3 regions of the Pseudomonas sp. KH_050 genome follow, and region 3 is predicted to be linked to each of the others. Evidence: riboswitches for the same ligand, from Rfam matches in the RefSeq annotation. Region 3 holds a riboswitch; each other region holds the start of a gene.

Region 1 (7,608 bases), 1.3 Mb from region 3:
GATGGAGCAGGCCGGGGACGCTGACGGGCTCGAGAAAATCGTCGAGCGTTGGGGGATTCGTCGCAGTCATCCGCAGTTCTGGCAGTATTTTCATGACCTGAGCCAGTACATCCGCGAGACCGAGCCGGTGGAAGCGGGCGTGCTGGACATGAACCGCTACGAGAATCTTTGATGCGCGGAATTTAGAGGTGCCTGCGATCCAGTGTAGGAGCGGTTCTTTCCCGACCTAAACACTAGGACTTTGTCCGGGGCGATGATTGGCGTAAACTGCGTCCAAGCCTGTGAGGAGTCTCCATGACCGCCATAACCATTACCGACGCCGCCCACGATTATCTGGCTGATCTGCTGTCCAAGCAGAACACCCCGGGGATTGGCATCCGCGTCTTTATCACCCAGCCTGGCACCCAGTACGCCGAAACCTGCATTGCCTACTGCAAGCCGGGCGAGGAAAAACCGGAAGATACCGCGCTGGGGCTCAAAAGCTTCACCGCTTATATCGATTCCTTCAGCGAAGCCTTCCTGGACGATGCCGTGGTGGATTACGCCACCGATCGCATGGGTGGCCAACTGACCATCAAGGCGCCAAACGCCAAAGTACCGATGGTCAACGCTGACAGCCCGATCAACGAGCGCATCAACTATTACCTGCAAACCGAAATCAACCCGGGGCTGGCCAGCCACGGCGGTCAGGTCAGCCTGATCGATGTGGTTGACGACGGTATCGCCGTGCTGAAATTCGGTGGCGGTTGCCAGGGCTGCGGCCAGGCCGATGTCACTCTGCGCGAAGGCATCGAGCGCACGCTGCTCGAGCGTATTCCCGAGCTCAAGGGTGTGCGCGACGTCACCGACCACACGCAGAAAGAAAACGCCTACTACTAAGGCGTTCGCTGCAATCAGAAAAAACGGCGCCCGTGAGCGCCGTTTTTTTATGGGTAGTGAGGGGTTTTTTTGGGGGGGCCAAAAAGATCGCAGCCTGCGGCAGCTCCTACGGGATCTTTGTTTGCCCGCGCCATCGTGGGTGTACTCGGTCCGGGTAGGAGCTGCCGCAGGTTCGGGCCGCGTTCGGACGATCTTTTGATCTAGGGCCTGTACAAATGCGCATGCCCGGCGCGATACAGCGACGACTCGCTGAAGTTGTCACTGGCCAGCACTCGCCCTGCCAAAATCAGCGCCGTACGGCGAAATCCCTTGGCTTGGACCTTTTGCGCAATGTCTGCCAACGTCCCGACCACCCAGTCCTGATCCGGCCAGGTGGCGCGATGAATCACCGCGATCGGGCAGTCCGCGCCGTAATGCGGGAGCAGCTCGGCGATGATTTTCTCCAGGTGATTGACCCCCAGATGAATCGCCATGGTCGCCCCATGCTGCGCCAGGCTGGCGAGTTCTTCCCCGGCCGGCATCGCGGTTTTGTCGGCATAACGGGTCAGAATCACGCTCTGGGAAACGTCCGGCAACGTCAGCTCCACGCCCAACAGCGCAGCGCAGGCCGCCGTGGCTGTCACGCCGGGGATGATTTCAAAGGGAATATCGAGCTCGCGCAAATAGCGAATCTGCTCGCCAATCGCGCCGTACAGGCTCGGATCACCGGAATGCACCCGGGCCACGTCCTGGCCTTTGCCATGGGCGTTTTTCATCAGTTCGACGATCTGTTCCAGGTGCAGCTCGGCGCTGTTGACCACCTGTTCGGCCTGGTGACCTTCCAGCACGGCCGCGGGCACCAGCGAGCCGGCATAGATAATCACCGGGCAGCTGCGAATCAGCCGCTGGCCTTTGACGGTGATCAGTTCCGGGTCGCCGGGACCTGCGCCGATAAAGTAGACGGTCATGCCGGTCTCCTGTGCAAAGTCGTGTCGGCAATGCTTCAGATGAAGATTGCTCATGATCAAGGGCGGGGATTATCGGGATTTTAAGCCGAAGAGGCTAATGCAAGGGTCGCCTGGCCATATTTTTGTCGCAGGATCAGCAGCCTGGCCGGGGTTTGCGCCAGTTGTTCGACCAGTGCCAGGGCCGCGCTTTCGGCCACGCCATAGCAGCCGGTGCGCTCAAAGGCGATCTGCGAGTGATGGCTGAGGTCTGGCTCATGAATGGCGAGCTGCGTGCTGTTGAACAGCGTCAGCGGCAGCGCCAGTTGTTCCGCCAGTTCGAGCAGGCCCGGCTCATCGCGTTTCAGATCGATACTGGCCAGGGCCCGGATCGTTCGAAGCTCGATGTGATGGGCCTGCAACGCCTGGTCGAGCAGCGCCCGCAGCGTGCTGGCAGGGCAGCCACGCTGGCAGCCCAGTCCGACCACCAGGGTCGGTGCTGTGCTGGTCTCGGTCATGAGCGTTACTGACCTGCGCTGTTGCGCCGAAACAACCAGGCGCTGATCAGGCCCAGGGCCAGCCAGAACGCCGCGTTGGTCAGTTGCGAGGCGATTTTGAATTGGGCTTCGAGCGCTTCGGGTGCGAGCATCGAATGCACCTGCGGCTGTGGTGCGCCAATGATGTGTGGTACCGCCAGAGTTGCCACGCCGAGAACCTTCAGCGCCCAATGCTTGCCGAACACGATCAGCGCGATGCCGACGGCGGTGGACGCCGCGGTCCCGATCCACCAGATCTGCCGTTGCGCCAGGTCGGCTGCGGCAGTGCCAGGCAGCTCGGGCGGCAGGCCCAGGGTCGGCGCCAGGCAGAAGGTCGCGTAACCGGCCAGGCCCCAGAGCAAGCCCTGAGAGGTACGGCTCGGGCTGCGCAAGGTATAGAGGCCGGCGAGCATCAGGGCGAAACCGACGGCTACCACCAGATTGCCACCGGTGGTCGACAGCACGCGCTGCCAGCCGTCTTCCGGCGCCCAGGCTTCGGCGTCGTGGGTATGAGCGGCAACAGCGCCTTCAGTATGTTCATGTACTTCGGCCGCTGGGGCATTTTCGTAGGTTTCCGCCTGGAGAATCAGCGGCGCAACCCAGAAACTTTGCAGCAGGGTCAGCAACAGGGCCGCGAGCAGCCCGGTGAAACCTGCGGTTTGCGCAATACGCTTGATCATGTCGGCAGGTCTCAATGGCACGGAAAGGCGGAGCTGTGACGGGTATCGTGGGCGGCATTGTGCACGGCTTCAATGTGCGAGAAACCGGCGAAGTACACCAGGCACGCGCCGAAAATCGATGCACCGATAGCGGCAACCAAGCGTTGGCTCAGGGTGGATGTGGTGCTGGCGGTGCCTGCGTGGCGAGTGCTGCTGATAATCGACATGGCGCTTCCCTCTGGTGTGTCAGCGGGTGAATCGAGCGCGTGAAAACCCCGCGAGACAGGCACGCAGAGGTCCGAACAGCGCCCGCCCACCGCGGGTTTTTGATCTATGTATTGCGGGCCGGTCTCCGGACTCGCGAGGGGCAGGGCTGGCGCCCGAACCTGCAAGAATCACCTTCCCATGCCGAACTGCTGGCACAGTGGATCTGATTCTTCGCTCGCTTACCGTTGCGGGGGCAGCACCGGACTGATCAAGGCTTGAGTAAAGCACATGACTCACCGGTTTCCCGTTTCACCCTGTGAAGGGCACCCGTAACAAGGCGTGTAGGAGAGCATGGGCGGGGGATGGGCGTCAATTGGCAAGGGTTCTCACTTGAAGATTGTGCAGGGGATCCCAATCACCGATGAACATTGACCCGCCCCGATGCGATGCGTAGCCTTGCGCTTTCGAGGTTCTTCGGCATTCGAGCCGAAGCTAAGAAGGGAACGCGGTCAATGCCGCGGCTGCCCCCGCAACTGTGAACGGTGAGGTTTTCTGCCACGCCACTGCGCCAGCTGTCTGTAGGCGCGGGAAGGCGCAGAACTCGCCAGTCGAACGACTGGCACACCGTCAGCCAGGAGACCTGCCTCGTACCCGATTCTCACTACAACCGGGCGGGGTGATCCGGTGGCGAAATCTTCTGCGCTTGCGCGCGCGGTCAAGTCGTCCCGTATGCCCGCCACCTTGCCAAAGGGCATCCGATGAAAACACTGGCCAAACTTCCCGTCACCATCGTTACCGGCTTCCTCGGCTCGGGTAAAACCACCTTGCTGCGGCACATGCTCGATAATGCTCAGGGTCGGCGCATCGCGGTCATCGTCAATGAATTCGGCGAGCTGGGCATCGACGGCGAGATCCTCAAGCAATGTTCCATCGGTTGCACCGAAGAAGAAGCCAGCGGCCGGGTCTATGAACTGGCCAACGGTTGCCTGTGCTGCACGGTCCAGGAAGAGTTCTTCCCGGTGATGCGCGAGCTGGTTGCCCGCCGCGCGGACCTGGACCACATCCTCATTGAAACTTCCGGCCTGGCCCTGCCCAAACCACTGGTGCAGGCCTTCCAGTGGCCGGAAATCCGCAGCGCCTGCACCGTCGATGCGGTGATTACCGTGGTCGACAGCCCGGCCGTGGCCGCCGGCACCTTCGCCGCGTTCCCGGATCAAGTCGATGCCCAGCGCAAGCTCGATCCGAACCTGGACCACGAGTCGCCACTGCACGAGCTGTTTGCTGACCAACTGGCCAGCGCCGACCTGGTGATCCTCAACAAGGCTGACTTGATCAGCCCTGAAGACCTGGCCCGTGTGCGCCTGGAAGTCGCCGAAGAACTGCCGCCGGCGGTAAAAGTCATCGAAGCCAGCAGCGGTCGTGTGCCACTGGACGTGTTGATCGGCCTGGGGGCCGGTTCTGAAGAACACATCGACAGTCGTCACAGCCACCATGACCATCACCACGAGGGTGATGACCACGCTGATCACGACCATGACGCCTTCGATTCCATCTCCATCGAACTGCCGCAAGCCGACGAAAGCCTGCTGCTGGACGCCCTGACGCAACTGGTGGTCGAGCACGGGATCCTGCGGGTCAAAGGTTTCGCCGCGGTGCCGAACAAGCCGATGCGCTTGCTGATCCAGGGCGTGGGTACCCGTTTCGACAAACACTTTGACCGCGCCTGGCGCGCCGAAGAATCGCGTGCGACCCAGCTGGTGCTGATTGGCCAGCAGCTGGACGCGGCGTTGATCGAAGCGCAATTGCGCGCCGCGCTCAGCGTCTGATCCATGCATCTGCTCAGGACCCAACCCGGCGGTTTCGTCTCGGATGACAACATTGCCGACCTTGGCCAAACCCCCGCCGAGCTGGTGATCCTGTGCAGCGGCGATTCCAGCCTGGCGCTGCTCGCCGAAGCTGCGCAGCAGTTGCCGGAGGACTATCCGAGCCTGCGCCTGGCCAACCCGATGCAGGTGCAGAACCACGCCTCGGTCGACGTGTATGTCGATGAAGTACTGCGCCACGCGAAAATTATCCTGATCTCGCTGCATGGCGGGATCGGCTATTGGCGATACGGCGTGGAGCGGCTGGTGCAACTGGCCGGGCAGGGCGTACAGCTGATTCTGGTGCCGGGCGATGATCGCCCCGACCCTGAGTTGAGCGACCTGAGCACGGTGGCCGTCGAAGATCGTGATCGACTGTGGCACTACTTGCGCCAGGGCGGCATGGGCAATGCGCTGGACCTGTATCGCTGCCTCGCCAGTCGCTGGCTGGGTCGCGAGTACCCATGGGCTGAACCACAAATCCTGCCGCGCACGGCGATATACCATCCGTACAAAAGCCCCGCCGTACTCAGCGACTGGCAGGCTGATTGGCACGCCGATCGGCCGGTGGCGGCGGTGTTGTTCTATCGCTCGCACCTGCAAGCGGCGAACACCGCGTTCATCGATGTCTTTTGCCAGCGTTTGCAGGCGGCAGGGCTTAACCCGTTGCCGATTGCCCTGGCCAGTCTGAAAGAACCCGGCTGCCTGACGGTCGTCGAGGACTTGCTGGATGAAGTCTCAGCCTCGGTGATTCTGAACACTACCGGTTTTGCCCAGTCCAGCCCTGAGGCACCGCACCTGCGACCGTTCCGGCGCAATATTCCGGTGATCCAGGCGATCTGCGCCCAGGACAACGAACCTGGTTGGCGCGCCAGCGAGCAGGGCCTTGGGCCGCGAGATCTGGCGATGCATATCGCCTTGCCGGAACTCGACGGGCGGATCATCAGTCGGCCCATCAGCTTCAAGGACCTGGCCTGGCGCAGTGAGCGCAGTCAGTCGGATGTGGTCTGCTACCGGGCGCAGCCGGAACGTATGGATTTCGTCGCCGAGCTGGCGCGGCGCTGGATCGAGCTGGCGCGGGTGCCCAATGGCGAGAAACGTATCGCATTGATCCTCGCCAACTACCCGACCCGCGATGGTCGGATCGGCAATGGTGTCGGGCTCGACACCCCGGCTGCCGCACTGAATATCCTGCGGGCACTGCATGCCGAAGGCTACCCGTTGCCGGCGGATCTGCCGGACAGCGGCACGGCGCTGATTGAGCAATTGCTCGGTGGCGTCAGCAACGATCTGGAGACTATCGACCAGCGACCGTGCCAGCAAAGCCTGGCGCTGGACGACTATTTCTCGATGTTCAACGCCTTGCCCGAAGCCAATCGCAACGCGGTGCTGCAGCGTTGGGGCTCCCCTGAAAGCGACCCGATGTTCCGCGGCGGGCGGATGATGATCGCCGGCCTGCGCTTTGGCCTGACCTTTGTCGGTATCCAGCCGGCACGGGGTTACCAGGTCGATCCGAGCGCGGTCTATCACGACCCGGATCTGGTGCCGCCCCATGGCTATCTGGCGTTTTATTTCTGGCTGCGGCAAACCTACGGCGCCCATGGGGTGATTCACGTCGGCAAGCACGGCAACCTCGAATGGCTGCCGGGCAAGGGCGTCGGCCTCTCGGAAAGCTGCTGGCCGGACGCACTGCTCGGTCCGCTGCCGAATATCTATCCGTTTATCGTCAACGATCCGGGCGAGGGCGCTCAGGCCAAGCGCCGCACCCAGGCCGTGATCATCGATCACCTGATGCCGCCGTTGACCCGCGCCGAAACCTACGGCCCGCTGCGCGATCTCGAATTGCTGGCCGACGAGTATTACGAAGCCCAGCTGCTGGATCCGCGCCGTGCCCGGGAGTTGCAGCGCGACATCCTGAAACTGGTGCGCGATAGCCACATTGACCGCGAACTGCAACTGGACGATCAGCTCGACAGCGATGCCGACGCAGCGATATGGCTGCCGCGCCTCGATACTTATTTATGCGACCTGAAAGAGTCGCAGATTCGCGACGGTCTGCATGTGTTCGGTGAGTCTCCCGTCGGCCGCCTGCGAATCGACACGCTGCTGGCGTTGCTGCGCATTCCCCGTGGCGATGGACGTGGCGCCCAGTCAAGCGTGCTGCGGGCCCTGGCCAAAGCCTTCGAGTTGGGTTTCGATCCGCTGGATGGTAACTTGGCCGCGCCCTGGACCGGGCCGCGGCCGGCGGCGTTGCAAGCGGTGAGTGATGAGCTGTGGCGCAGCGCTGGCGACAGTCGAGAACGCCTTGAGCTGTTTGCCGCGCAGTTGATCGAACGGGCGTTAAGCGCTGATGTCGACCTATTGAATACACCTGGCTGGAGCGAAGTGAAGGCGATCATCGACAGCCTGCGCGAAGTCGTCGCGCCACGCCTGGACGCCTGCGGCCCGGCAGAAATGCGTGGCCTGCTGGATGCCCTGAGCGGTCGTTTTGTCCCGGCTGGCCCCAGCGGAGCACCGAGTCGCGGGCGCCTCGACGTGCTGC
Region 2 (7,608 bases), 2.4 Mb from region 3:
CTGGAATCACTCTGCCGCGTACGACTCGCGAAATGATCGGCATGCGTGCGCAGAATGTCGAGCAGAATGCACTGCAGACTGGCGACCTGATATTTTTCGCCACCAATGGCGGCTCGCAAGTCAGTCATGCCGGGATCTATGTCGGCGAAGGCCGATTTGTTCATGCGCCTGCCACCGGCGGAACAGTGAAACTCGATACCCTGTCCAAAGCCTATTGGCAGAAAGCCTATCTCAGCGCCAAGCGGGTGTTGCAGCCGGAGCGTCTGGCGCGTAACCCTTAGGTTGCACCTTTGCAGAGGTTGTCATGACCGCTCGCACCCTCAATCTCGACGACTCCCTCTACAGCTACCTGCTGGATGTTTCCCTGCGTGAAACGCCGCTGTTGCGCCGTTTGCGTGAGGAAACCCAGGCGCTGCCCATGGCCCGCTGGCAAGTGGCGCCCGAGCAGGGTCAGTTCCTCGCGTTGTTGGTCAAGCTGACCGGCGCCAGACGCTTGCTGGAAGTCGGTACCTTCACCGGTTACAGCGCCTTGTGCATGGCCGCCGCTTTGCCGGATGACGGCAGTCTGATCTGTTGCGATATCCCTGGCGATTACAACGCCACCGCTTGCCGTTACTGGCAGGAGGCGGGCATGGCGCAGCGGATTGACTTGCGCCTGGCACCGGCGCTGGAAACCCTGGCGCAGATCGAGCAGCAAGGGCAGGGCGGTAGTTTCGACCTGATCTTTATCGATGCTGACAAGGCCAACTATCCGGCCTATCTGGAAAGCGCCTTGCGTCTGCTGCGAAGTGGCGGGCTGGCGATTTTTGATAACACGCTGTGGAGCGGGCGGGTGCTTGAGGTCAATCCCGAGAGCGAAGACACCCTCGCCATCCAGGCACTGAACCGCGCATTGAAGGAAGACCCGCGGGTCGATCTGTCGCTGCTGCCGCTGGGCGATGGTTTGACGCTGTGTCGCAAGCGGTAATTTTTGAAGCGACATCGTACCTGTGGCGAGGGAGCGTGCTCCCGCCGGCCGGTCCGCGTTTGGGCGCAACAGTCGTAACATCTGCGGATGCGTTCTACCTGAAAAACTGCGATTGTAGATTTTAGGGCCGCTTCGCGACCCAGCGGGAGCAAGCTCCCTCGCCACAATTTGTCCTCCTGCCAACTTCGGCTATTTAGCCGGCGCCCGCCAAACCTTGGTCCCCACATCATCCGCCACAAGCAAGCCGCCCCAATGCACTGATGTATTCATAGAGACGCGTGGCTATTGGTTGGTTCAACCTGTCAGCTGCGAGCTTCTTTGAACAACACGGCGATGCCGGGATGATAGTGGCCTGCTTCATTGCGCAACTTGCGGTAGGCGTAGGGGAAATACCAGGCGACTGCGCAGGCGGGTTGTTTTTGCAGGTCGTCGAGCATGTCCTGGAGTTCTTCCGGGGTCGCACTCTGTTGGGCCTTTTGTGGCGCGACGAACAGGCAGCCGAGCTTCAGGTCGCTGGCATAGCTGATCTTGCGCGCATCGCCCACGACCTCGGCCAGCGCTTGAGCGAGATTGAGGTTATTGACCCGTGGCCAGCGCTGAGTCGCCTGGAGATAGGCCCGTTCGTCCTTGCTGGCGATGTAGAGGTCGGCGCGCCCGTTGCGGTCGCCGTCTTCCTGCTGTTTTTTTGTCGTGGTCTGTTCCAGTGTGACCATTTGCGCCATCCAGGCGGCCGCCGAGAGCAATCCAATGTTGGCTCGCTCGTCGAACCAGTAGGGGGCTTCGTTATCGCCGCGCACCTGGTTGTAGCGATCGATACAGTCAAACCAGCGCTCAAGCATCGGCCGCAAAAATTCCAGCTTCGGATTGCTGATGGTCATGCCTTGCATGTTACTTACCCTTGTTCTTGTAATATTAATGTTGTGGCTGTTTGATATCACTGCTTTCAGTGTGGCACAAGATTGACGTCAATTTAATGATCGACGGCAGCTAATCGTGGTTTCGCGTCCCGGGTTTAATTGACGCTCCACCCCCAACCCTCTAACCTTCGCGACTTGTTTCAGGTGCTCTGTGACCCCGGTCGACAGAGTGAAACAGGGAAGCCGGTGGGCGCGCGTTCTTTTACAGAGCGGGCAACGATCCCGGCGCTGCCCCCGCAACGGTAAATGAGTCAAGACTGTGCTTGGTGCCACTGTGTCGCGAGTCGACCCGGGAAGGCGCGCAGTCCGGGATATACACCCACTCATGAGCCCGGAGACCGGCCTGATCCATCCAACGGCATCACGGTGGGCGATGCCAGGCTTAATGCCGTCTATTTCTATTCCTGCCCCCCGTTATCCAGCCCCAACGGAGAGCTGCCCCATGACTGATTCCCCCGATCGTGACGAACGCCATCTGGCGCGCATGCTGCGTAAAAAAGCGGTAATCGACGAACGCATCGCCAACTCACCCAACGAGTGCGGATTGCTGCTGGTCCTGACCGGCAACGGCAAAGGCAAGAGCAGTTCTGCCTTCGGCATGCTCGCCAGGGCCATGGGCCACGGCATGCAATGCGGCGTGGTGCAGTTCATCAAGGGTCGCAACAGCACAGGTGAAGAGCTGTTCTTTCGACGTTTCCCCGAGCAGGTACGCTTTCACGTCATGGGCGAAGGCTTCACCTGGGAAACCCAGGACCGCCAGCGTGACATCGCGGCGGCCGAAGCGGCCTGGGCCGTCTCCCGTGAATTGTTGCGTGACCCGGCCATTGGCCTGGTGGTGCTCGATGAGCTGAACATTGCCCTCAAGCATGGTTATCTGGACCTGGACCAGGTACTCAGCGACTTGCAGGCTCGCCCGCCGATGCAGCATGTGCTGGTCACCGGTCGCGGCGCCAAGCCCGAAATGATTGACCTGGCCGACACCGTCACCGAAATGGGCGTGCTCAAACACGCGTTCCAGGCCGGCATCAAAGCGCAAAAAGGCATCGAGCTGTGAGTATCCAGGTATGAGAGATGTACGTCGTTGCCCGGCGGTATTGATCGCCGCACCGGCTTCCGGTCAGGGCAAGACCACCGTCACCGCCGCGCTGGCTCGCTTGCATCGCAATCAGGGACGCAAGGTTCGGGTGTTCAAGTGCGGTCCGGATTTTCTCGACCCGATGATTCTCGAACGCGCCAGTGGTGCGCCGGTGTATCAACTGGACATGTGGATGGTCGGCGAACAGGAAAGCCGCCGACTGCTGTGGGAAGCGGCGGGCGAAGCAGACCTGATCCTGATCGAGGGGGTCATGGGCCTGTTCGACGGCACGCCGTCAAGCGCCGACCTGGCGCGGCACTTCGGCGTGCCAGTGCTGGCGGTGATCGACGGCACAGCCATGGCCCAGACGTTCGGTGCCCTGGCCCTGGGCCTGGCGCGTTATCAGCCGGATCTGCCGTTTGCCGGAGTGCTGGCCAACCGTGTCGGCACCTTGCGCCACGCGCAGTTACTCGAAGGCAGCCTGACCGAAGGCCTGCGCTGGTATGGCGCATTGTCCCGGGAGACCGGGATCGAACTGCCGAGCCGGCACCTGGGCCTGGTGCAGGCCAGCGAATTGAATGACCTGGACCTGCGCCTCGACGCGGCGGCCGAAGCCTTGGCCAGCAGTTGCGAAGTGGCGCTGCCGCCAGCGGTCGGGTTCGCCGCGCCTGAGGTGGTTGTCGCCGAGCCGTTGCTGGCCGGTGTACGGATTGCCGTGGCCCGCGATGAAGCCTTTGCCTTTACCTATGGCGCAAGCCTCGACCTGCTGCGGGCGATGGGCGCCGAGTTGTTGTTCTTCTCGCCGATCCATGACCGCGAACTGCCCGAGGCTGACAGCGTGTACCTGCCGGGCGGCTATCCGGAGCTGCATCATGTCGCGCTGGCGGGAAACGCCACGATGCTGGCCGCGATCCGTGCCCACCATGCGGCCGGCAAGCCGTTGCTGGCCGAGTGTGGCGGCATGTTGTATCTGCTCGATTCGCTGACCGATGTCGAGGGCCAGCGTGCCCAACTGGCGGGATTGCTGGCGGGCGACGCGGTGATGCAAAAGCGTCTGGCGGCGCTGGCCTTGCAGGCGGTTGATCTGCCGGAAGGTTCGTTGCGCGGCCACACCTATCACCACTCGCTGACCAGCACGGCGCTTGAGCCGATTGCCCGTGGCCTGAGTCCCAACGGTGGGCGGGGGGCGGAAGCGGTGTATCGCGAGGGGCGGATGACCGCCTCTTATGTGCACTTCTATTTTCCTTCCAATCCCTCGGCGGTGGCCGCGCTTTTTGCGCCAGATGTCGAGACCGTCAGGCCATGACTGACAACGCATTTTCTGCGGACGAACGCGCGGCGGTCTACCGAGTCATCGGCGAACGCCGCGACATGCGTCATTTCAGCGGCGGCACGGTAGAACCTGAACTGCTCAGACGCCTGCTCGAAGCCGCCCATCAAGCCCCCAGCGTTGGCCTGATGCAGCCGTGGCGGTTTATCCGCATATCTGATCGCCCGCTACGCGACAAGATCCGGCAACTGGTTGAAGAAGAACGGGTGCGCACCGCCGAGGCGCTGGGCGAGCGTTCCGACGAGTTCATGACGTTGAAAGTCGAAGGCATCAACGACTGCGCCGAAGTGCTGGTCGCCGCGCTGATGGATGATCGCGAGCGGCATATTTTCGGTCGCCGGACCTTGCCGGAAATGGACATGGCGTCCTTGTCCTGCGCCATTCAAAACCTCTGGCTGGCGTCCCGCGCCGAAGGCCTGGGCATGGGCTGGGTATCGTTGTTCGAACCCCGGGCACTGGCCGATCTGCTCGGTCTGCCGGCGGGGGCCAAACCACTGGCGGTGTTGTGCCTGGGGCCAGTAAAAGAATTTTATCCGGCACCGATGCTGGTGCTCGAAGGCTGGGCGCAACCGCGTCCGCTGAGTGAATTGTTGTATGAAAATTATTGGGGAGTGAGTCAATGAGTGTGGCGTTGTTGAGTGTCGCCGCGGTTGCGCTGGATGCGCTGCTGGGCGAACCCAAACGCTGGCATCCGCTGGTGGCGTTCGGCCGGTTTGCCGATCGCATCGAGCAACGTTTCAACTCCGGCGGGCGTGGCTGGCGCAGTCATGGGGTCACCGCCTGGGTGCTGGCGGTGTTGCCGCTGACGCTGTTGGTGACCGCCTTTTCCTGGCTGCCCTATATCGGTTGGCTGGTGGAAATCCTCGCGCTGTATTGTGCCCTTGGCCTGCGCAGCCTTGGCGAGCATGTCGAACCGGTCGCACAAGCCCTGCGCAGCGATGACCTGGATGAAGCGCGGCGGCGAGTAGGCTATCTGGTCAGCCGCCAGACCAGTGAGCTGGATTCCACCGAAGTCGCCCGGGCCGCCACCGAATCGGTGCTGGAAAACGGCAGCGACGCAGTGTTTGCCGCCTTGTTCTGGTTTGCCGTCGCCGGTGCTCCGGGTGTGGTGTTGTATCGCCTGAGCAATACCCTGGACGCCATGTGGGGCTATCGTAATGAACGCTTCGAACGTTTTGGCTGGGCGGCGGCGAAGATCGACGATGTGCTCAATTATATTCCTGCGCGTCTGGTGGCCCTGACCTACGCGCTACTGGGCAAGACCCGCCTGGCGCTGAAATGCTGGCGGACCCAGGGACCCACCTGGGACAGCCCGAACGCCGGCCCGGTGATGGCGGCGGGGGCGGGTGCCCTGGGCGTCGAGTTGGGTGGGGCGGCGATTTATCACGGTGAACTGCACGAGCGTCCGCCATTGGGCGAGGGTGTGCCGGCCGATGCCGACTCCATTGATCGTGGCTGGCAACTGGTGCAGCGCGGCGTGTGGTTATGGCTGCTGATTCTCTGCGTGGGAGCTGAATTCTATGCTTGAGCACGGTGGACGGTTGCGTAAGGCGGCGTTGCAGCACGGCATTGCCGAAGCCGATTGGCTGGACCTGTCCAGCGGCCTCGCGCCCTGGCCGTTTGCGGTACCGGAAATTCCCTTGCGCGCCTGGGCGCGCTTGCCGGAAACCGATGATGGTCTTGAGCAAGCCGCCTGCGATTATTACGGCGCCACTCAAGTGTTGCCGGTGCCGGGTTCACAAGCGGCGATCCAGTTGCTGCCGCGTTTGCGTCGCACCGGCAAGGTCGGTGTGCTCTCGCCCTGTTACGCCGAGCATGCCGAGGCTTGGCGGCGCGGCGGCTACATTGTGCGTGAAGTACTGGAACAGGAAGTCGAGTTTTTTATCGACGCCCTCGACGTGCTGGTGGTGGTCAACCCGAATAACCCGACCGGCCTGAGCCTGTCCCCGGAGCGCCTGCTCGACTGGCATGCGCGATTGGCGCAACGCGGTGGCTGGCTGGTGGTCGATGAAGCGTTCATGGACAACACTCCTCACCTGAGCCTGGCCGCGCATGCGCATCAGGTCGGGCTGATCGTTCTGCGTTCGTTCGGCAAGTTTTTCGGCCTGGCGGGGGTGCGCCTTGGGTTCGTGCTGGCTGAGCACAAACTGCTGAAATTGCTCGCCGAACAGCTCGGGCCATGGGCGGTCAGCGGCCCGACCCGGGTGTTGGGGCAGGTTTGCCTGCGCGACACCCTGGGCCAGGTCCGCCAACGTCTGCGCAGCGAAGAGGCCAGCCAGCGTTTGGCCCAAGTGCTTGAGCGCCATGGCTTCAAGCCACAGGGTGGTTGCGCGCTGTTTCAATGGCTGATCACTGAGCACGCCGAGCAGTTGCATGAATTCATGGCCCGGCGCGGCATTCTGCTGCGGCTATTCACTCACAACAGCAGTCTGCGTTTCGGCTTGCCGGCCGATGAAGCCGATTGGCTGCGCCTCGAACAAGCCTTCCAGGCCTATACCCAGGAACTAGCGCCATGACCACGCTGATGGTGCAAGGCACCACCTCGGATGCCGGTAAAAGTACCCTGGTCACCGCGCTGTGCCGCTGGCTGATTCGCCAGGGCGTCAGCGTCGTGCCGTTCAAGCCACAGAACATGGCACTCAACAGTGCGGTCACGGCCGACGGCGGTGAAATCGGTCGTGCCCAGGCGGTACAGGCCCAGGCCGCCCATCTCCAGCCGCACACCGACATGAACCCGGTGCTGCTCAAACCCAACAGCGACACCGGTGCCCAGGTGATCATTCATGGGCGCGCGGTGACCAGCATGAACGCCGTGGCCTATCACGACTACAAGGCCATCGCCATGCAGGCAGTGCTGGCCTCCCACCAACGGTTGAGTGCTGCTTATCCGGTGGTGATGGTCGAGGGCGCCGGCTCGCCGGCCGAGATCAATCTGCGCGCCGGGGATATCGCCAACATGGGCTTTGCCGAAGCGGTGGACTGCCCGGTGTTGCTGATCGCCGATATCAATCGCGGCGGGGTGTTCGCCCATCTGGTGGGGACGCTGGAGTTACTCTCGGCCAGCGAACAGGCGCGGGTCAAAGGCATTATCATCAACCGTTTTCGTGGCGACATCGCCCTTCTGCAGCCGGGCCTCGACTGGCTCGAAGCGCGCACCGGCAAACCGGTGATTGGCGTGTTGCCCTATGTCATGGACCTGCACCTGGAAGCCGAAGACGGTATCGATCAGCGTCAGACCGACAAGGTCGAGCAGGCGCTGAAGGTGGTCGTGCCGGTCTTGCCGCGCATCAGCAACCACACCGATTTCGATCCACTACGC
Region 3 (7,608 bases):
TCTGGCAAACGACCCACATGGAGTACCGCCTGCCAGTAACCTGAGGGGTCAGAACCTGCCGGTCAGCGGGTACTCGACGGCCAGGCGTATCTGGTCAGTGTCCAGTTCTGCCTGTGCGGTGTTACCCCGGTGCACGTTGTGCCGCAGCGACACGGTGGTGCCCTTGGCTGCGCCGCTCTGTACCACATAGCGCGCTTCCAGGTCGCGCTCCCAATGCTTGCCACCTTTGCCATAACCCAGATAGGCATAGCCGCCATGCGGATCAACGTGGCTGCCGTCGATCTGGCTCCCGCGTACATAGGCGGCGCTCAATACCAGGCCAGGCATGCCCCAGGGCGTTATGTCCAGATCGTAGCGGGCTTGCCAGGACTGCTCATTCGGCGCATTGAAGTCTGACATTTGCACGGCGTTGCTGATGAAGATCGCGCCACGGGTGACATAGTCGAACGGCGTGTCACCGTCCACTTTCTGATAACCCAGGCTGACGCTATGGGGGCCTTGAGCGTAAGTGGACAGCAGGCTCCAGGTGGTGTTGTCGATCCGGCCCGACAGCGACTTGCCCTCATCGGTGGTGCGATACAGGTTGAGGTTCAGCGTCAGCGAACGGTTTTCATCGATTGGATGGATGAACGTGCCGCCCAGGTAATGCTGGTTCCAGGTATCTTCATAGCGGGAACTGTAGAGGCTGGCGCTGAGGTTCTTGCTTGGAGTGAAGACCATGCCAGCGAGGTCGAATGCATCACCTTTCACGGCGTTCGAGTAGTTCACCACAAAGCCTTGGTCGTGGCTGCTGGCGTTGCGATCCGTGCTCTCGGTGAAATGTCCTGCCACCAGCTTCAGTGCGTCGAATTCGTTGCTGGAGAGGAACACGCCGGTGGCGGTCTCCGGGAGCAGACGGCTGTCGGACGAACTGAATACGGGCGTCTTCACCCGCTGCTCGCCATAGGACAGCACGGTAGAGGACATGCGTAGTTTTACCGCCGCGCCACCTCGGCTGTATTCGTCCTTGGGATGGCCGTCGTTGTCCAGCCCGAGCAAACGCGCCTTTCCGGCCCGGCCACCACCGCTGTCCAGTTGAACGCCGAGGTAGGCGTGCGCATCAACGCCGACTCCGATCAGACCCTGGGTGAAGCCCGACTGCAAGGTGCCCATCAGACCGTAGGCCCATTCCTCGGCATAGCCATTGCGCTCGGCACGCGGCTTGTAGGCATTGCGCGCGCCGTTGTTGCGAGCACCGTTACGGTACTCGCGATTGTCGTAGACCGTGCGATTGAGCACGCTCCAGCGACTGTCTTCGATAAGCCCGTTGGCTTGCGTCTGGGCCGAATCGGCCAGAGCGAGCGGGCTGGCCAGGGCGACCAGGATGGCTGAGCGGGATGCACTGGATGCCATACAGGCCAGGGCTGAAATACGCATGTCGAGATGTCCGTAAAACGAATCAAGAGCAACGAAATCGCAGAATGTGCGCTCCGTCGAAAGGGTCGATCAGGTAGTGCGCCTGCACGCCGAATGTGTCCTGCAGGCGTTGTGGGGTCAGCACCTTGAGCGGCGTGCCGAGGGCCACCAGGCGCCCTCGTTCCAGTACCGCTAAACGATCGCACGTGAGTGCCTGGTTGAGGTCGTGCAGGGCAATCAGCGTCGTCACTGGCAATGCCTGCACAACCTGTAAAATTGCCAGCTGATGCTGGATATCCAGGTGATTGGTGGGTTCATCCAGCAACAGGATCTGCGGGCGCTGGGCCAAGGCTCGGGCAATGTGCACGCGCTGACGTTCGCCACCCGAGAGGCTGCGCCAGGTGCGGTTGCCCAGGTGCGCCGCATCGACGTCAGACAAGGCCTGCCGGACGATCTCATCGTCCTGGCTCGACCACGGGCTCAACGCCGACAGCCAAGGCGTTCGGCCCAAGGCGACGGCATCGAACACACTGATCGCATCGTCGGTGTCGGCCTGTTGTTCGACGACCGCGAGCCTTTGCGCGATCGTCCGGCGAGGAAGATCCTTGAGGCGTTGTCCGTCCAGGCGGGCTTCACCTCGAGTGGGCACGCGCAAACCGGCGAGCAGTTTGAGCAGCGTGGATTTTCCCGAGCCATTTGGCCCGACGATGCCAAGGGTCTCGCCGCGACGAATATCCAGGTTGATGTCGTGCAGCAGTTCAATGTCGCGGACATTGAAACCAAGGCCTGAGCAGCTCAATACGCAGTCGCCGGTCAAGGGCGTGGCGGCGCTCATCGGGTGTTCCTCCGGCCTATCAGGATCAGCGCGAATACCGGGGCGCCGACCAGTGCGGTGATCACCCCGACAGGGATCACCTGGCCTTTGATCAGCGTGCGGGAAAGAACGTCGGCGGCGATCAGAAACAGTGCCCCGCCCAGCGCGCTGGCTGGCAGCAGGTGAGCATGCCGGGTGCCCAGCAGCAGCCGTGCGGCATGGGGAATGACCAGCCCGACGAAACCGATGGAACCGACAATCGAGACCATCACCGCCGTCACCAGCGCCGCGCAGCTGATCAGCAAAAACTGCACCCTGCGTACCGGGATGCCGAGCGAGGCCGCAGAGTCGGCGCCAAAGGTGAAGGCATCCAGCGCCCGCCGGTGCCACAGGCAAACCGCAAGACCGGCCAATGCGATCGGGACGGCCAGCCACACCGATGGCCAGCGCACACCGCTGAGGTTGCCCAGCAGCCAGAACATGATCCCGCGAGCCTGTTCGGAACTGGCCGACCGGGTGATCAGAAAGGCCGTGAGCGCATTGAACAGCTGCGAACCGGCGATCCCCGCCAGGATGATCTGCCCGGTGCCGCGGGATGACCCGCTGGCACGGGCCAGCAGGATCACCAGGGCGAAGGCTGCAATGGCCCCGGCAAAGGCTCCGGCCGACAGCGAAATCGCACCGGCCCCCACGCCCAGCAATGCCACCAGTACCGCGCCCGTCGACGCTCCTGCGCTAATACCGAGCAGATAAGGATCGGCCAATGGGTTGCGCAGCAGCGACTGCAGGATCACCCCGCAGGTGGCCAGGCCCGCGCCGCAGGCCGCCGCGACCAGCGCACGGGTCAGGCGATAATTCCATACGATGCCTTCGTCGATCGGGTCGAGCACATGGCCGGCGGCCCATAGTTTGTTGGCAAGCACTTGCAGCACCACGCCTGGCTCGATCGGTGTTTCTCCGATGGCCACGCCTGCGACCACGGCAAGCAACAGCGTCAGGAATGCCAGCAGCGTGCGAATCAGACTCCCCGTCATTTCGGCAGATCGTAGCCATTGATGGCCGTCGCCAGCGTCTCAAGGCCGTCGAACATCCGCAGGCTGGCCTGCATGGCAAGCGCGTCGAGGATGACGATGCGATTGTTTTTGACTGCGTCCATGTTCCGCGTCACCGGGTCGTTTCGCAGAAACTCCAGCTTCTTCTGGTAATCGTCAGCCGGGAAGCGACGGCGATCCATGCGCGCGATGACCAGGAAGGTCGGGTTGGCCTTGGCGATGGTTTCCCAGCCTAGGGTCGGCCATTCCTCATCGGACTCCACCACGTTGCGCACGCCCAGGGTGTCGAGCATGAAATCGGGGACGCCCTTGCGACCGGCGACATAAGGGTCGATATCCAGCTCGGCACTGGAGAACCAGAACAGCGCGCTGGTGTGCTTCAGATCCTTGTCCCGCAGGGTGGCACTGGACTTCGCCAGGCTTGCCTTGAGTTCTGCGTTCAGCCGCTGGCCACTGTCCTGGACATCGAAGATCTCGGCCAATTGGCTGATGCTCTTGTAGAGGCTGTCGATGCGGAACGGCTCCAGGCGTGTGCCATCGGCGCCGACCAGGTTGTCCTTGGCTTCGCAGTCGGAGGGCATCAGGTAAGTCGGGATCTTCAGCTCGTGAAACTGCTCGCGAGTACCCACCACGCCTTGCGGGCCAACCATCCATTCCAGTTCCACCGCCACCAGCTCCGGACGTTTACCGATCACCGCCTCGAAACTCGGATCGTTATCGGCCAGGCGTTCGATCGTGTCGTTCTGAGCCTGGTACTTTGCCAGGACATCGTTGAACCACAACGAGGTGCCGACCATTTTGTCGCCCAGCCCCAGGGCATAGAGCATTTCGGTGCCGGCCTGGCCGATGGTCACGGCACGGCCTGGTGCGTGCTGGAAGGTCAGCACGCTGCCGCAGTTCTCTACCGCCAGGGGATAGTGGGTCGGGGCCGCATCGGCGAGGGCGCAAAGACTCAAGCCGGTGATGAGGGTGGCAAAGCGGGGCAGCATGACGCAATCTCCATTTGAAACGTACACGGAGCAGAGGTGCACAGTCTGGAAACACATCAGCGAACGCTGCCGCAACAGCAGTGCAAGGCCGGTCATCTGAGTGACGCACGCGGCAAGGATGTACTTCCCGGACACCCCGCCGGTTAGTGATTTGCTTGGCCGGCAGGTCTCCTGACTGATGCGTCGGCGCCTGGCTCCAGCCTTCCCGGGAGTGATCCCAGTGGCAGTTCAGGAGCAGGCTCAGCACCTACAGTTGCGGGGGCAGTTCCGTTTGATGCTGTGTCAGCATCACGGATTCCCTATTAATCCCATGTGGAAACCGGCGGCGGCATGGTAGTCGATCCTGCCGCCCAGGGGGAGCCTGCGGGCGCTTCAGAAGTATTTGAGCCAGGCGATATCGCGACGACGGGCTTTCAGCGCTGCGAACCAGCGCACCGGCGAGTAAAGCGCGCAGGCCAGCAGCACCGCAGTCAGCCACACCGCCCCTATGCCATCGAAGCCGAAGTAGCTGCCCTGGTTTAAACCGAACAGTGCCGCGCCCACCAGATACAGCACTTTCAGTAGGTACAGGTGCAGGAGGTAGAAGAACATTGGCGCCGCCCCCAATACCGCCAGCCTGCTGATCCATTTGCGTTGCCGGGCGCGTTCGAAGCCGAGCAGCAGCAACAGGCCCAGGCCCAGGGTCAATGCGAGGAAGAGCAGCGAAGGCGGGTACTTGGTGATATTGAAGAAACTCATCAGGGTTTGTGCGGTGCTGTCATACGTCATCCAATGCGCTTCCCCATAACCATTGACCAGGCGCAGCGTAACGAAGCCGATCAACGCGCCGGCACCCGCCAGTAGCAGATAGCGCTGACGCACGGCGGCGGATGCAGAACGAGCGAACCAAGGGCCGATGCAATAGCCCAGGGAAATCACACCGATCCACGGCAGCACTGGATAGGAGGTGCGCAGACGCAGGTTGCCGGCGAACTCGATCCAGCCGCGATCATGCAGAATGGCCCATGGCACGTGCATCGCCGAACCTGCCGGGAAGTGCAGCGTGTCGAGCAGGTTATGCCCGGCAACGATCACCACGCCCAGCACCAACAGCATCGACCGTGGCAGCCAAACCAGTAAGGCGAGGGCGATCATGCTCACGCCAATGGCCCAGATCACCTGCAGGTAAATCACGCTGGGCGGGAACTGGAAGGTCCAGGCGAAGTTGACCAGGGTGAATTCCAGCACCACCAGGAACAGACCGCGCTTGAACAGGAACGTCGAGACCTCGCGCTTGCCCTGGTGCTTTTCGCCATACAGGTAAGCGGACAGTCCGGTGAGCAGCACGAACACCGGGGCGCACAGGTGGGCGAGGGTTCGGCTGATAAACAGCGCAGGTTCGGTGGTGTCGATGCTCATCGGATCGGCCACTTGCCGGTGCAGAAAGAACGTCTCGCGGACGTGATCCAGAAGCATGAAGACAATCACCAAGCCCCTGAGGGCATCGATGGACAGTAGGCGTTGGTGAGAGGTCGTTGTGGCGCAGGCGAAGGCATGGGTAGCGTTGGTCATTGAGGGATCGCAAGCAAGGAATGTTCAGCTCTGGAGGTTACAACCGACAGATGCAGATAGATATGGTTATCTTATAACATATCTATTGGTTCCGTGTGGGCCGAAGCACAAGAAACAGGCATGGCGTTCGGCATGTCGGCGGATGAGACAGAGTGGGGCAGATGACTTGTCGTCAGCTGTTGTTGTTTTGATGCCTGTTCGCGCTGAGAAATGGACGACGCTTCACATCGAGGAAAAGCGCCGTCATCTGTTGTCATTGTCCAGAGCAAACAGCTCCAGTAGCTGGTGCGTAATTGCGTTACATGTGACCACCCGTTTCATTTTCAGTGACCATCGTTTGTATCCAGCTGGGCCAACGTACGCCGAAGAGACGACCGGCAGGCCATCAGCGGCTCTTGGCGGTATCGGTGCTTCCTCTTGCGCATCAAATTGTGGGCTAGCCTCCGCACCATCAAGCCCCCGAGCCTTCGCAATCGCGGACTATTTGTCTGCCTTTCTCCCAGTCCGGCCATCTTCTTGGGCCTGGCGAGCGCTGCGGCGCAGATCTTGTGGCGTCCGCCCAATGACTCGCACGAAGCAGCGCAGCATGTGATCGGCATCGCCGAATCCGAAGCCCCTGGCGATCCCCTCGAAAGTTTGATGCCCGTCCTCAACCAGCGGCCTTGCTGCCTCGATGCGAAGGCGCTCGATAGCTTTCGCCGGCGTCACCCCCATGGATGCCGCGAACACGCGGCCAAACTGGCGTACGCTCATATGCGCGACTTCTGCCAAGCGTTCAACTGACAGATCATCACGCAGATGATCGCGCGCATAGCTCAGCACCGTGCGGATGCGATCTGAGCCAGGGTCGAAATCCAGCAGCGAAGAGAACTGATTCTGACCACCTGGCCGCCGATAGTAGACAACCAGCATGCGTGCGACGGAGCGCGCTACCTCCTTGCCCAGGTCCTGTTCGATCATGGCCAGGGCCATGTCGATGCCGGCCGACATGCCTGCGGACGTCCAGACATCCCCATCCTCGGTCCAGATTCGATCTCCGTCCACGCGCAGCGACGGATAGCGAGCTTGCAATTGCGGCGCGTAGTTCCAATGCGTGGTCGCGACACGACCGTCGAGCAGGCCGCTCTCGGCTAACACGAAAGCGCCGGTACAGACGCTGGCAGTGCGGCGCGAGCGCAAGGACATCTGCCGGATCGCAGCCGCCATCGGCACTGTCCAGTCGCCGACCGGAACGGCTGGCGCGCCGACGATGATGAGCGTGTCGAGGCGGTCGACAACTTGCAATGCTTGGGTCGTGACCTGCAGTCCGCCCGAGGCGCAGATCAATCCGCCCTCAAGCGAAGCGAACGTGAATCGATAGCCCGAAGGGCGAGCACGATTTGCGTTGGAGAAGGCTTCGAGCGGGCCACTCAGATCCAGCAATACGAAGCCCGAGTAGACCAGGAAACAAACATGACGCGGCATGGCCTGATCGCCAAAAGTCTGGCTGAAGAGTCATTAGACGCCGCCCCTGTCTGGAACGTCAACGGGTGCAACAACGGGGCTCGGCCCTTGCCGGACGAAAGCACCCGCCTCACTCGAGGCGGCTGCGTCAGTCGGCTGAAATCCAGGGATAAACGTCCTTTTCGTAGCTTCTTCTCGCCGTACCGTAGACGCGTCACTTCCACTTTGAGGATACGCAAATGACTTTCAACAGAACCCATCCCAAGAGAATGATCTTCTGCGCCACCTTGCTGGGGGCCTTCCTGATGGCGCCTGGCATCGGCTTCGCCGCCGAGAACCCCTACGCCGATCCGGTCAAACCCGC

What was found. A riboswitch is a leader RNA that binds a small molecule or an ion and turns the genes downstream of it on or off. The one in region 3 is predicted to bind cobalamin.
Region 1: another riboswitch for cobalamin. It lies ahead of AC3IUA_RS12250 (CbtB domain-containing protein); the one in region 3 lies ahead of AC3IUA_RS18175 (ABC transporter substrate-binding protein).
Region 2: another riboswitch for cobalamin. It lies ahead of cobO (cob(I)yrinic acid a,c-diamide adenosyltransferase); the one in region 3 lies ahead of AC3IUA_RS18175 (ABC transporter substrate-binding protein).

What each region holds. Positions count from the first base shown of each region.
Region 1 covers NZ_CM174478.1:2,657,210-2,664,817, forward strand. Annotated here, with positions in the region: gene AC3IUA_RS12225 (fatty acid cis/trans isomerase) at 1-172, shown strand, start outside; gene nfuA (Fe-S biogenesis protein NfuA) at 295-879, shown strand; gene cobM (precorrin-4 C(11)-methyltransferase) at 1,080-1,826, opposite strand; gene AC3IUA_RS12240 (cobalamin biosynthesis protein) at 1,907-2,320, opposite strand; gene AC3IUA_RS12245 (CbtA family protein) at 2,326-3,018, opposite strand; gene AC3IUA_RS12250 (CbtB domain-containing protein) at 3,030-3,224, opposite strand; cobalamin riboswitch at 3,324-3,550, opposite strand; cobalamin riboswitch at 3,655-3,866, shown strand; gene cobW (cobalamin biosynthesis protein CobW) at 3,963-5,030, shown strand; gene cobN (cobaltochelatase subunit CobN) at 5,034-7,608, shown strand, end outside.
Region 2 covers NZ_CM174478.1:1,632,105-1,639,712, forward strand. Annotated here, with positions in the region: gene AC3IUA_RS07505 (C40 family peptidase) at 1-281, shown strand, start outside; gene AC3IUA_RS07510 (class I SAM-dependent methyltransferase) at 305-967, shown strand; gene AC3IUA_RS07515 (hypothetical protein) at 1,270-1,854, opposite strand; cobalamin riboswitch at 2,010-2,245, shown strand; gene cobO (cob(I)yrinic acid a,c-diamide adenosyltransferase) at 2,327-2,938, shown strand; gene AC3IUA_RS07525 (cobyrinic acid a,c-diamide synthase CobB) at 2,949-4,265, shown strand; gene bluB (5,6-dimethylbenzimidazole synthase) at 4,262-4,912, shown strand; gene cbiB (adenosylcobinamide-phosphate synthase CbiB) at 4,909-5,817, shown strand; gene cobD (threonine-phosphate decarboxylase CobD) at 5,810-6,805, shown strand; gene AC3IUA_RS07545 (cobyric acid synthase) at 6,802-7,608, shown strand, end outside.
Region 3 covers NZ_CM174478.1:4,004,064-4,011,671, reverse strand. Annotated here, with positions in the region: gene AC3IUA_RS18195 (GNAT family N-acetyltransferase) at 1-44, shown strand, start outside; gene AC3IUA_RS18190 (OprD family porin) at 49-1,392, opposite strand; gene AC3IUA_RS18185 (ABC transporter ATP-binding protein) at 1,439-2,230, opposite strand; gene AC3IUA_RS18180 (FecCD family ABC transporter permease) at 2,227-3,243, opposite strand; gene AC3IUA_RS18175 (ABC transporter substrate-binding protein) at 3,240-4,250, opposite strand; cobalamin riboswitch at 4,395-4,589, opposite strand; gene AC3IUA_RS18170 (acetyltransferase domain-containing protein) at 4,623-5,801, opposite strand; gene AC3IUA_RS18165 (GlxA family transcriptional regulator) at 6,282-7,265, opposite strand; gene AC3IUA_RS18160 (cysteine hydrolase family protein) at 7,484-7,608, shown strand, end outside.